DNA from 3 places in the Thioalkalivibrio sp. ARh3 genome. Region 1 is predicted to be linked to each of the others. Evidence: predicted binding sites of a transcription regulator. Region 1 holds the regulator's gene; each other region holds the start of a gene.
What was found. The regulator FliA, encoded in region 1, starts transcription of late flagellar genes. The targets are predictions, from matches to a motif close to GCTAAAGTTNNNNNNNNNNCNGCCGATA.
Positions count from the first base shown of each region.

Region 1 (4,425 bases):
ACGCGGCGTTCCCCATTGCGCAGGAGGTTGAACACGTCTTCCGCGTGATGGCAGACCGTCACCAGCGCATCGAGGCTGAGGAAGCCCGCGCCGCCCTTGATGGTGTGAAAGCTGCGAAATACCGCGTTGAGCAGATCCCGGTCATCGGGATTCTGCTCCAGGTCGATCAGCTGCTCGTTCAGCCCTTCGAGCAGTTCCCCGGCCTCGATCAGGAAGTCCTGAAGGATTTCGTCATTGGGGTCGATGGCCATTCGGTCTCTCCGTTCCGGTGAGGCTTGCCGTTGTAGGGTGGGTCCAGGGGAGACGCCGATTCAGGAATCGGCGGTTGTCTAGAAGCCCAGACTGGACAACAGATCGTCCACCTCGTCCTGTCCTTCAACGACATCCTGGCCGGAATCTTGAGTCTTCGGCACCGCAGGACCGTGACCGCGTCGATCGCCCTCGCGCCGATCGGCGTTGTCGTCCAGTGTTTTCTCCGCGGCCTCGATCGCTTCCATGCGCCCACTGGACAGCCGGATCAGCGAGACCAGGTTCTCCTCGAGATCCGTTACGAGCTGTATCACCCGCCGGATCACCTGCCCGGTTATATCCTGATAGCTCTGCGCCATCAGCACTTCCGACAGCAGGCGCCGGAGCTCATCGGTGTCGTGGCTGGCTTGCGCAAAGAACTCGTCCAGATCGCGCGCGAATTCGCGGAACTCATCCACCGACAGCTGGCGGTTGCGAAAACGGGTCCATTTGGCGGTCAGTTCGCCGGCCTGCTGGCTGAAGGACTCGGCGATCGGGAGGCTCGTTTCGATGGCGGTCAGGGTTTCATGCGCCGCTTTCTCGGTCATGGTGACCACGTAATTGAGGCGCTCGCGAGCATCCGGGATCTCCGCCTGGGTCAGTTCGACCAGTCGCGAATCACCACGGAAACTCTGCAGGGCCTCATGAAGGTCACGCGTCAGCTTGCCGAGCTCGTCGAACAGTTCGCGATCATACGGACGCGCAAGGTCCTGAATCAGCGCTCGCGCCGTGACGTCATCCCCTGCTTCAAGCACCTGAACAAGCTCGCGCGCGCGTGCGAGCTGCTGATCCCCCACCGGTTGTTCCTGGTCTGTCATCCAAAGCCCCTTGCTCGCTCCTCATCCCGGACGTACCGACCGGGACTGCCCCCCCTGGCCGAGGCTTTGCTCGTGCCCGAGGATCCCGCCTGCCATACCCCGATTACCCCTGAGATTCAATGCGTTCGAAGATTTTATCGATCTTTTCCTTGAGCGTTTCAGCGGTAAAAGGCTTTACCACGTACCCGTTTACGCCCGCCTCGGCCGCCTCGACAATCTGATCACGCTTCGCCTCCGCCGTCACCATCAGTACCGGCATCGTCTTCAGCTTCTCGTCGGCGCGCACCGCCCGCAGCAGGTCGATGCCCGGCATATTGGGCATATTCCAGTCAGTGATCAGGAAGTCGAAGTCGCCGTTCTGGAGCATCGGCAGGGCCGTGCTGCCGTCATCGGCCTCATGCGTGTTGTTGAAGCCGAGATCACGCAGCAGGTTCTTGATGATCCGCCGCATCGTGGAGAAGTCGTCCACGATGAGAATTTTCATTCCCTTGTCCACAGGTCACTCCGGGATTAATTATGCATGTGGGTACTAGAGCGTGGCCGTCAGAATAACTGCAAAGCCTCGCCATCTTCGAGCCAGGAACCCAGACGTGCGCGCAGCCGGATCACGGCCTGACTGCGGATCTGGCTGACGCGCGACTCGGTCACGCCCAGCACCGCGCCGATCTCGCGCAGATTGAGTTCCTCGATGTAATAAAGCGAGAGTACCAGGCGTTCACGCTCGGGCAGATCACCCAGCGCGGCGGCCAGCTCTTCGCGAAACTCCCCGGCCTCGATCGTCCGCGAGGGCGAGGCCTCCGCCCCCTCGATCACCCGGTCGGCATCGCCGTCGGTGCCGCCCAGATCGTCCAGCGCGAACAGATGGGCGCCGGCATGGTCCTGCAGCATCGTGTAGTACTCGTCGATCGGGACTCCGAGCTCCTCGGCCACCTCGACCCCGCGTGCCGCGCGCCCTTCCCGGGCCTCGACCGTCTGGATCGCCTCGGCGATCTTGCGGCTGTTGCGATGCACCGAGCGCGGCGTCCAGTCGCTGCGCCGCAGCTCATCGATCATCGCGCCGCGGATACGGATCCCCGCATAGGTGGCGAAGGTCGCGCCCTGCCCGCCCTCGAACTGCCGCGCGGCCTCCAGCAGACCGATCATGCCCGCCTGGATCAGGTCATCGACCTGGACCGAGGCAGGCAGACGAGCCATAAGATGGTGCGCGATGCGGTGCACCAGCTCGATATGCTCCGCAACACGCTGCTCGTGGCCGGCCGCGGCGACGCTTTCGTAGCCTGGTAGTCGATTACGCGGCGACATCATGCGCTCTGCAGCATCCGTTCGACAAAGAATCCGACGCCACCATCGGCGCCGCGACCCACCGGCCAGCGATCGACCGTGCGGGCAAGCTCGGTAAAGGCCTTGGCCGCCGGGCTGCCCGGATACTGCTGCACCACCGGCGCCCGCTTCTGGACGGCCGTGCGCAGATTCTGGTCCATCGGGATGTATCCCGCCAGGTCCAGGATGACCTCCGGCAGATAGTTGCCACAAACCGTCGCGAGCTTTTGCAGCAGGCGCTCGGCTCCGGCTCGGTCCTGCACCATGTTCGTCACCAGGCGGAAACGCCGCAAACCATGGTCCCGGTGCAGGACCTTGATCAGGGCATACGCATCGGTAATCGACGCCGGTTCGTCACAGACCACCACCAGGGTCTCCTGGACGGCCCGGCAGAAGGTCGTCACCGACTCCTGCAAACCCGCTGCGGTGTCCACGACGAGTACGTCCAGCGGTTTCGAATACGCGCTGAATGCATGAATCAGCCCGTTGTGCTCCACCTGCGAGAGGTTGGCCATCGCGGCGATCCCCGACGCCGAAGGGACGACCTTGATCCCTTCGGGACCCTCCACCAGGATCTCCTCCAGCCCTTCCGCCTGTCCGGTTACCAGGTCATGCAGCGTGCGCTCCGGTCTCAGCCCGAGCAGCACATCGGCGTTCGCCAGCCCAAGATCGGCATCGAACAGCATCACCTCGCGACCCAGCCGGGCAAGTGCGACGGACAAGTTGACCGAGACATTGGTCTTGCCGACACCGCCCTTTCCGGAAGCAACGGCGATGACCTTCAACGGTGGATTAGTGCGTGGCATAGCGTCCCTTCCCCACTGGATGAATCATTTCCAGGGCCCCGCCATCCGGCGTCCCGCGCGCCGACGCCACGTGGCTGCGCGTGCCGGCGAGCTCCGCGAGCGTCTGATCAGTCCATCGTTCATCGCGCGAGGCACCACGCGCAGGACGCTCTTCTTCACCGAGCGCACGCCGCGTCAGATCCCCCGTCTCCACCCGGTGGAAATCTTCCGCGATGCGTTGACCATCGCTGACAAACGTGAGCCCAAGGTGCTGGTCGAGCAGTACCGACAACGTCTCCCCCAATTGTTCGGCCTCGTCGAGTTTGGTCAGCACCAGGGCCGATGGCTCCGTCTTCCGGAACGCCTCCAGCACCCTTTGCAGTGCCGCCGCCTGGGTGGTCGCGGAGACGACCAGCCAGCTCTCGCACCGGATACGGTCCGGCCAGCCGGCGAACAGCGACTCGTCGCCCACCGCCGCAGGTGCCTGCCCCGCCGTGTCGACCAGAATCAGGTGCCCATCCTCGGCTCGCCCGGTCATCTCCCGCAACTCGCGCGCGCCCTGCAGCACCCGCAGTGACACCCCTGCCATCTGCGCGAAGGCCTGCAGCTGGCGTGTCGCACCAATGCGCTGCGCATCCAGGGTGACCAGCGTAACCGAATCCGGCCCCATGCGGCGGATCTGGCGCAACGCAATCCGCGCAAGCGTGGTGGTCTTGCCCACGCCCGTAGGCCCCACCAGTGCCAGCACGCCCCCTTCGTCGAGGATATCGGGATGGCGCGTGGCAATTGCGCCCGACAGGCGTGCACGCAGGCGCTCCCAGGCCTGCTCTACGGTACTGTCATCGAGGATGCTGCCCGCCAGGCTGCGCGCCAGTGCCTCGCTGAAACCCCGGTCCATCAAGCGCGCCTTGCACTCCGCCGCCAGCGGATGACGCGCCGCCCATTGCGCCGCCTCGTTGTCGCTGTGCTGACGGGTAAGCAGGCTGCGCAGATCCCGCAGCTCCTGCCGCATCGCGGCCAGCTCCGGATCCGCGGGCCAGGCCGAGGCGCTGCTCGGGCGCGACGCGGCCACCGGCTCCTCGCGTGGTGCCTGGACCGCGTTCACGGCGGCCTGCTGTTCGCGTTCGGAGACCCCGGCATCGCCATCCTCGAGAGCGGCAACCACCTCCAGCCAGCCGTCGACCCGACGGCTGGACAGGATTACCGCATCTTCG
Region 1 is NZ_KB897949.1:131,473-135,897, forward strand. It holds gene C995_RS0107560 (chemotaxis protein CheA) at 1-251, opposite strand, end outside; gene C995_RS0107565 (protein phosphatase CheZ) at 330-1,106, opposite strand; gene cheY (chemotaxis response regulator CheY) at 1,210-1,590, opposite strand; gene C995_RS0107575 (RNA polymerase sigma factor FliA) at 1,650-2,411, opposite strand; gene C995_RS0107580 (MinD/ParA family protein) at 2,408-3,232, opposite strand; partial or broken gene flhF (flagellar biosynthesis protein FlhF) at 3,392-4,425, opposite strand, start outside.

Region 2 (4,425 bases), 120 kb from region 1:
CCGAGACCATCTGCCCCTGGTTGGCCCCCACCTGGAAGAACAGGTCCGCGGCCGAGCCGTCCAGGATGTTCTGGCCATTGAACTCCGTGTTGTTGGCGATCCGGCCGACCTCGTCCATCAGCTGCTGGACCTCGTCGTTCAGCGCCTGACGGTCGGAGGCCGAGTTGGAATCGTTGGCGGCCTGCACCGCCAGCTCGCGCGCCCGCTGCAGCGAGTCGCTGACGGTGTTGAGCGCACCCTCCGCGGTCTGCGCCAGCGAGATGCCATCATTCGAGTTGCGCACCGCCTGATTCAGACCGTTGATCTGAGTGGTAAAGCGCTCCGAGATCGCAAGCCCCGCCGCATCGTCCTTCGCGCTGTTGATGCGCAGCCCCGACGACAGGCGCTCCAGACTCTGGGCCAGCGCGCTCTGGGAGTTGTTCAGATTGCGCTGGGCATTCAGCGACATCACGTTGGTATTGATGACCTGAGACATGGTTCTTTCTCCTCGTTCCATGCAGCCCCGTAACGGGGGCCAACCGCGCGGATAGTGTTCCGCTCCTGCCCTCGGTAACGGCCGGGCCCCATCAGACTTGAGCCCGGCGCGCAAATTTTTTCGCTCCTCGACAAATGCCTTGGAATTCGCCAGCCCGCGCCGCCATCGCCCGCACACAAAAAGGCCCGCCCCGGACACTCCGGGGCGGGCCTGGCAACGGGGCGGCAGGCTACTGCCACCCTGTCACGACCGCAGGTGCGCGCCCGTTACTGCAGCAGCCCCAGCACGTTCTGCGGCACCGCATTGGCCTGCGAGAGCACCGAGGTGCCCGCCTGCTGCAGCACCTGCGCCCGGGTCAGGTCCGCGGTCTCCGAGGCAAAGTCCGCATCCATGATGCGCGAACGCGCATCCGACAGGTTCTCCGAGCCGATCTCCAGGTTGGAGATGGTGCTCTCGAAACGGGTCTGCACCGCCCCCAGCTCGGAACGCAGCGAGCTGACCTGATTCAGCGCACCATCCAGCGCACCGATCGCCTGCGTCGCGTTATCCCGGCTGGTCACGCTGATATCGGTGAGATCGATCGGACCCGAGGACTGCCCATTGCCGCCGTTGTCGTCAAAGAACGCGGTCGGGTCGTCGCCTTCCACAGATCCATCCTGATCCACACTGAAGGAGCTATTGAAGTCACCGGTAATGGCGATCCCCTGATTGCCTTCATCGTCCACACGGACAGAAGCCTGCAGGCCCGCGTCCTGGAGCGCTGCAATCTCTTCTGCCTCGGGCGCAGTGCCCCCTTCACTATCATCAGGGCCCGACGCGATCTCGGTATTGATCGCGCGGACGACATCCTCAAGGGAATTGACGTCATATTGCCCGGAGTCTGACCCGAACTGGACGGTCACTTCGGCCAGTGCTGCGCCTTCGTCATCCTGAACCGTTATTGCGATGTCGCTCATGCCATCGAAATCAAAATCTTCCAGGTCCTCGGCGGAGAACATGCCCGCACCCACCACTTCCTGCGAACCCAGTTGAGTGGTACGGGCATCGACGTTCTCGACCGACGTCATCTGGCCCTGATTCGCGCCCACCTGGAAGAACAGGTCCTCGGCCGACCCGTCCAGGATGTTCTGCCCGTTGAACTCGGTGTTGTTGGCGATCCGCCCGACCTCGTCCATCAGCTGCTGGACCTCGTCGTTCAGCGCCTGACGGTCGGAGGCCGAGTTGGAATCGTTGGCGGCCTGTACCGCCAGCTCGCGCGCCCGCTGCAGGGAGTCGCTGACCGTATCCAGCGCCCCCTCGGCGGTCTGTGCCAGCGAGATACCGTCGTTCGAGTTGCGCACGGCCTGGTCGAGGCCATTGATTTGAGTCGTGAATCGCTCCGAAATCGCCAGACCCGCCGCATCGTCCTTCGCGCTGTTGATGCGAAGGCCCGACGACAGGCGCTCCAGCGACTGCGAAAGCGCACCCTGCGAGTCGTTCAGATTGCGCTGCGCATTCAGCGACATCACGTTCGTATTGATCACCTGGGACATGTCGTTCTCCTTCCTCTGCTTGCTGGCAGTCATTGCCGCTCGAGCGGTAATGCTGTGTTCGAGATCGCCTCTCGCCCCCGCTAACGACCAGCCCCCGGCAACCTTTAACCCCAAAAAGCAAAAAAGTTTTGTCACCTTGCGGACACGGCGGGCGCGCATAGGACGCAACCGGGTCGTGACCCGACCCGCCGGCGGCCCTCGCACCGCGGGAACACCGCCTGCCCTGGCCGTTCCTGCCAGCACGAATCGATCCCTGGCCGCGCCGTCCGGACTCTCGCGCCCCCGAGCAACGGGTTCAGCAACCGTCGGACATCCAGGGTCTTTTCCAGGGGGTTACGGATCCCCCGCGAACACCCGCGACCGGGCCTGCTCCAGGGCCCGCTCGAACGCGGGCCGGTAGTCCGCGTATTCCTCCCCGATCCGGGCAAAAGCCGGATTGACGCGCGAACGACGCCTGCCACTGCCGGCCACGCCAACCTGTCCGGGATCCACGGTCTCGCCGTATGCATCTGCACACGGGTCTTCCCAGGCGAGACCGTGGTCAGAAAGGACCCTGCGCGTATGGGTATCCGGCGCCTCCAGAAAATCTCCATACCGCACGCGTTGCACACGGTCAGGGAAGAGATTCTCCCAATGGTCCACTAACCGGTGATAGACCAGGATGTATTCGGCAATCGTATCCAGGGCCCATGCATACGGTAGCGCGCGGGCAAAACAGCGCATGTAAATCGCCATGGCGGTGTCCACCGCGTCCCGTTCGCAGAAAATGACACGGGTATCGGGGTTCAGGGCCATCAACGTCCCCACGTGCAGGACATTGCTGGGATTGGTCAGGAGGTAGGCTCGGATGCTGTCGTCTCTCGGGTCGCCCCAGATCGCATCCATGCGGGCCCTGAGTCTGCCCAGTTCGTCGCCGCCAATACGCCGCAGCCACAGCGGATATCGCTGGCGCACATCCTTGGGGAGCTCGGCCAATAGCTCCTGCAATGCGCCCAGTTCGCCGTAATTGCAGATCCGAGAATGCTCCGAGAGCGCCCCTTCCAGTAGCGATTTCCCGGAACGGGGCGGCCCCAGGACGAGCGTCAGCGGACGGGGTGATACCTCCGGGCCATCGAGGCCGTTCTTCCATTCGGCGGAAAATATCTTCTCGCTGGCGGCAACCAGGCGAAGAAGTCCCCCATTGCGTACCCCCTCGACCTGCTTGTGGATCACCCTGGCCCGCAATTCATTGCCTTTTTCGAAGGCCGCGAACGCCTGATCGATATCCCCGGCATCCTGATGGAACTTCGCGAGGGCGAAATGCAGTTGTCCCTGGTCGCGCAAGTCGAACTTTCCGTTCCTGATGACCTTTTCAAGCTTTGCTCGCGCGGGCGAGCCAGCCGGGAAGTGCCGGGAGTGCGCATACGAGTACCAGATGTTGGGTCTGGAGGGGTCCGAGCCAACCAGCGACTCCAGAATCTCGGCCGCCTCATCCCATCGCCCATCGGCCTGCAATACTCGCGCATAGTTATCGAGGGCCAGACGCATGTTGGGGTCGAGACGCAGCGCCTCGCGCAAGGCTGCCCCGGCCGCCTGGACCCGGCCGCGCATGAGCAGGATGCCGGCCAGCCGGTTGTAACTGGCGGGATCCTCCGGGTACATCTGGACCAGCTTGGAGGCATACAGCGTGGCCGTGCTGTAGCGGGCCTGATCGACGGTACTCCGCACCAGCAGACGGAGCGCCTCGGGGCTGTTCGACTCTAGTTTGAGCGCCTCGCCGCAAAGTGCTTCGACCTCGTCATGGTCGCCGTCGTCCAGTGCCTTCGTCGCCTTTTTCAGTAACCCCGCCGCAGGGGGCTGCTGACCTTTGCCGTTCCTGCCTTTACCGCCTTTTGTGGCTTTCCTGGCTTTCTTGCCAACTTTCATGGCCATCCTGCTCCTCTTGCGCATCTTTGCATCGGTTATCGCCCGGCACAGGGGTCACTTGAGTGCGCGCGTCGCGGGACTCACTGCCAACCCACCGGCCCCACCAGCGCCCGCGCGAACCCCCTCGGGCAGTCGGCGGGCAGAAAAACACGTAGTGATCTGCAAGTCCATCGGGTCTATGGCGACAGCCCGTATCGCCTGCACGGTCGCCTGAACGCGCAGGACCATGTCAGAACGCCTGCCTGCCCGACGCCACCTCGCGAGGTTTCCCCTCTAGATCAGCCAGGTGGTGCCGATGCGGGTGTCGGGCGTGGCGCCGGGGATCAGGTCCATCAGCAGCCAGCCGAAGATGAGGGCGATGAAGGCGCCGCAGAAGACGGTAGCCACGAACAGGCCAATGCGGTTGCCGCGGCGCAGTCCGAGGACGCCGCGCAGCGACCAGTACAGCAGCCACAGGCTGTAGAGGATCAGCAAAAGCCCGATGGTGTTGCCCCAGGGCCAGGGAAAGGCGGC
Region 2 is NZ_KB897949.1:251,464-255,888, forward strand. It holds gene C995_RS0108105 (flagellin) at 1-475, opposite strand, end outside; gene C995_RS0108110 (flagellin) at 742-2,007, opposite strand; gene C995_RS0108115 (sulfotransferase) at 2,341-3,912, opposite strand; gene C995_RS0108125 (YIP1 family protein) at 4,186-4,425, opposite strand, start outside.
Region 2: the regulator FliA is predicted to act here: its motif matches at 2,089-2,116, upstream of C995_RS0108110 (flagellin).

Region 3 (4,425 bases), on a different contig from region 1:
ATCCTCGAACGCGGCCGGTGGCATCTCCGGATGACGGATCACGTTGTGATTGCGCCCGATCAGTTCATCCTCCGAGAAACCGCTGATGTCGATGAACTCGGGATTGACGTAGGTGATGGTGCCCTTGAGGTTGGTGGTGGACAGGATGTTGGCCGAGGCCGGGTAGGCGACCTCGTTCCCCGAGATCGGCAGGTTGCGTTTCATGGCTGGCCATCCCCCGTTTGACCGATTGCTCTTTCGCCGCGCCGGTCGTTCCGGTACTTCGTGGGCACCGGTTTTTCGTTGTGGCCGGAGCATAGTCCAGCGTTCCTTGGAAAGCGAGATTTATTCCGTTGGGCGAATATGCTGATGGACATAGAGGCAGAATCGCGTACACTGTCGGCACCGAACGCCCCGCCCGTCAGCGTCCGTTCACTGATCCGGAACCCTCTCGGTTCCCGTCCCCCCGATTTCGTCATACCCCGATGGGTGCCCCTCGAGTACGAGCGGCGGGTAGCCGTTGGAGTATTGAATGTCTTCTGTTTCTTCTTTTGCCGACCTTGGGTTGGCCGAACCCCTTATGCGTGCGCTGGAGCAGGCCGGTTACAAGACGCCGACCCCGATCCAGACCCAGGCGATCCCCGAAGTCCTGAAAGGTGGTGACCTGCTGGCCGCTGCCCAGACCGGGACCGGCAAGACCGCCGGCTTTACCCTGCCGATCCTGCAGCGACTGACCGATGGCCCGGCGCCCGAGCGCAAGCCGGGGCGTCCGCGGGCCCTGATCCTGACGCCGACGCGCGAGCTGGCCGCTCAGGTCCATGATTCCGTCCGTACCTACGGTCGCCACCTGTCGCTGAAGTCGATGACCATCTTCGGCGGCGTGAACATGAACCCGCAGATCAAGGCGCTGCGGGGCCCGATGGATATCGTTGTGGCCACCCCGGGTCGCCTGCTGGACCATGCCAGCCAGAAGACGATTGACCTCTCCGGTATCGAGATCCTGGTGCTGGACGAGGCCGATCGCATGCTGGACATGGGCTTCATCCGCGATATTCGCCGGCTGATTGCCCTGATGCCGAAAAAGCGCCAGAACCTGATGTTCTCGGCGACCTTCTCCGGCGAGATCCGTGCCCTGGCGTCGAGCCTGCTGAACAAGCCGGCCGAGGTCGACGTGGCCCCGCGCAACACCGCTGCCGAGACCGTCCAGCAGACGGTGCATCTGGTGGAGAGCAGCCGCAAGCGCGAGCTGCTGAGCCACCTGATCCGCACCAACGACTGGGGCCAGGTGCTGGTATTCACGCGCACCAAGCACGGAGCCAACCGCCTGGCGCAGAAGCTGACGCAGGACGGCGTGCCCTCCGAGGCGATCCATGGCAACAAGAGCCAGGCGGCCCGTACCAAGGCGCTCAAGCAGTTCAAGACCGGGGCCGTGCCGGTGCTGGTCGCCACGGATATCGCGGCCCGCGGCCTGGACATCGACCAGCTGCCGCAGGTGGTCAACTTCGAGCTGCCGAATGTGCCGGAAGACTATGTGCACCGCATCGGCCGCACCGGGCGTGCCGGGTCCGCCGGTGCTGCGCTGTCGCTGGTGGATGGCGAAGAGCTGAAGCTCCTAAAGGGCATCGAGCGCCTGATCCAGCGACCGATCGAGCGCATCGAAACCGACGGCTTCGCGGCCCCGAAGCCGGCCGCCAATGATGGCAATGGCCATCGCCGTGGTGGCAAGCCGGGTGGCGGCGCGCGTAATGGCAAGCCGCGCCAGGGCCGTGGCGGCAAGCCCGGCGGCCATCGCGGTGGTGGCCAGGGCCGCGCGCCCCAGGGCAACCGGGCTGCACGCGGCCGCTAGGACCGCTCTCTTAACGGCAAGACCCGCCCGCGTCTCCCATGGGGACGCGGGCTTTTTTGTGTCTGCGAACCTGCGCCGGACTTGATCCGGATCACCTGCTCTTGTCGTCGCCACCGGGAAGATGGGCGCTATCAAGTACCGGCCGCCCCGGCCGTTACAGCGGGGAAAGGAGGGACCCCATGAACCGGCTTCTAACGAACGGCGGCCTGCGCCTCAAGCTTATTGTCCTCGTGATTCTCGTCAGCACCATCCCGCTCTCGATCATGGGCGGGGTGACCTTCCATACGATGAAGGGCGACCTGGCGGCGAATGTCGACGCGGCGCTGGTCGATCAGCTGTGGTGGCTCCTTTGGGGCCTGTGGGTGGTCGCCTTTCTGGTCGCGCTGGCGATTGGCTGGTTCGCGGCCAACATGCTGGTTCGGCCACTGGAGCGGCTGGCCTCGGGGCTGGAGGCCATCGCCTCCGGACAGGCCGACCTTGGCCATCGGGTGGAGATCACGACCGAAGACGAGATTGGCCGTACCAGTACCGCGTTCAACGCGGTCATGGAGCGTCTGTCGGGCCTGATCACGCAGGTGGCGGATGCGGCGGACGGGATCGCCGCCTCGGCGCGCCAGCTGGAGGGCCGCAGCAACGGACTGAGTCGCGAGACCGACGAGCAGCGCTCGGACGTCGAGCAGGTCGTCACCGCGATGAACCAGATGTCCGCGACCGTGCAGGAGGTGGCCAACAACACCCAGAGCACGGCGGAGAGCGCCGGCCAGGCCACCCGCGCGGCCGAGGGCGGGCGCAACGTGGTGCAGGCGACCCAGGGCTCGATCAATGCGCTGGCCAGTGAGATCCGCAAGGCCAGCACCGTGATCGACGAACTCAAGGGTGACTCCGACAACATTGGGTCCATCCTCGAGGTGATCGAGGAGATCGCCGAGAAGACCAACCTGCTGGCCCTCAACGCAGCGATCGAGGCCGCCCGTGCCGGCGAGGCGGGACGGGGCTTCGCCGTGGTCGCCGACGAGGTGCGCCACCTGGCCCAGCGCACCAATGACTCCACCGGCGAGATCCGCGAGATCATCCAGCGCCTGCAGGGCGCGGCCGGCAAGGCCGTACAGGCGATGGAAGTCAGTCAGCAGCAGGCCGAGGCATCGGTCAGTAAGGCCGGCGAGGCGGAAGAGACGCTGGAATACATCCACGACTCCGTCACCACCATCGACGACATGACGCGCCAGGTTGCCTCGGCCACGGAGGAGCAGAGCCAGGTCGCCGAGGAGATCAACCGCAATGTCCACCACATCAACGACATCGCGGTACGCAGCGCCGAAGGCGCCCGCGAGATGCAGGAGGCCGTCGAGGCCCTGGAAGGCCTGGCCGAACGCCTGCAGGCCGAGGTAGCCGGCTTCCGCCAGCAACCCGCCTGACACCCGGGGCCTGCCCCCTGCCACCTTCGTTGTGACGGGGCCTGGTTCGTCGTCTGGTGTTTACGGTGCCTTCGTCCGGCCTGTCACGCCCTCCACAAGGGGCTCATTTCGGGAGGGAAGGTAAAACCGTCGGTGTTCCCGCACCTTTCATAAGCCCAGAGCTGTAGGGTGCGTTGAGCGAAGCGAAACGCACCATTCTGACGCCGGGGCAACCCCTGATGCGATTCGCTGCGCTCATCACATCCTACGATGGGGTCCGGCGCCCGCTTGCGGGCGCGGCACGCCAGGCCGAAGGCCGCGCGTGCCCGGATGTCGGAACACCTTCCCTCCAGCCATTCGCACAAACATCAGGACCGCCGTTGTCTTGACCTTCATCCCCCCGTATGAAGCCCCTTGCGGAAGGGTCCTCGGGACGGACGATTCAAAATAAAAACGGGGGCGCTGACTGTCTGAGCGAAGCCAAAGGCGCAGCGAGTTTCAGCGCCGCCGGCCCGAGGGCCCTGGAGCAAGGTCCCCGGGCGGAATCCGGGTGCGCCTCGACGGGTACTTTCTTGGGCAAGCAAGAAAGTACCTCGCGGCGCGCTGGCGAAACAGCGCAGGCAGGCGGCCGGACGAAGGCACGTAAACCCCCGATGCCGAACCAGGCCCAGCCAAAACGTACCAGGCGAGAGCTACGAACGCTGGAGCCCGCTAGAAACGGTCAGCCAGCCCCAAGCTCACGCGCGGTCGCCGCATTCCAGCTAACGTACACGTCGTCACCACGCTCGATCACCGGACGCTTGATCAGTGCCGGATGCTCCAGCATCAGGGCAATCGCACGCTCCTGGTCGATGGCCTCGCGTGTCTCTTCGGGCAGCTGGCGCCAGGTGGTACCACGGCGGTTGACCAGGGTCTCCCAGCCAACGGCCTCCACCCAGCGGCGCAACTGCGCCTCCTCGAGCCCGTCCTTGCGAAAGTCCACAAAGCGGACGTCCACGCCGGCCGCATCCAGCGCCCGGCGTGCCTTGCGCACGGTATCGCAGTTGGCGATCCCGTAGAGGGCCCGCTCAGACATCGCGCAGCAGGGCGTTCAGGCCGACCTTGGCCTTGGTCTTCTCGTCCACGCGCTTCACGATCACCGCGCAGTACAGCGAGTACTTGCCATCCTTCGACGGCAGGTTGCCCGGCACCACCACCGCGCCGGCC
Region 3 is NZ_KB897948.1:221,237-225,661, reverse strand. It holds partial or broken gene C995_RS14470 (PAS domain-containing methyl-accepting chemotaxis protein) at 1-204, opposite strand, end outside; gene C995_RS0105865 (DEAD/DEAH box helicase) at 560-1,825, shown strand; gene C995_RS0105860 (methyl-accepting chemotaxis protein) at 2,005-3,240, shown strand; gene C995_RS0105855 (ArsC family reductase) at 3,941-4,294, opposite strand; gene dapD (2,3,4,5-tetrahydropyridine-2,6-dicarboxylate N-succinyltransferase) at 4,287-4,425, opposite strand, start outside.
Region 3: the regulator FliA is predicted to act here: its motif matches at 1,955-1,982, upstream of C995_RS0105860 (methyl-accepting chemotaxis protein).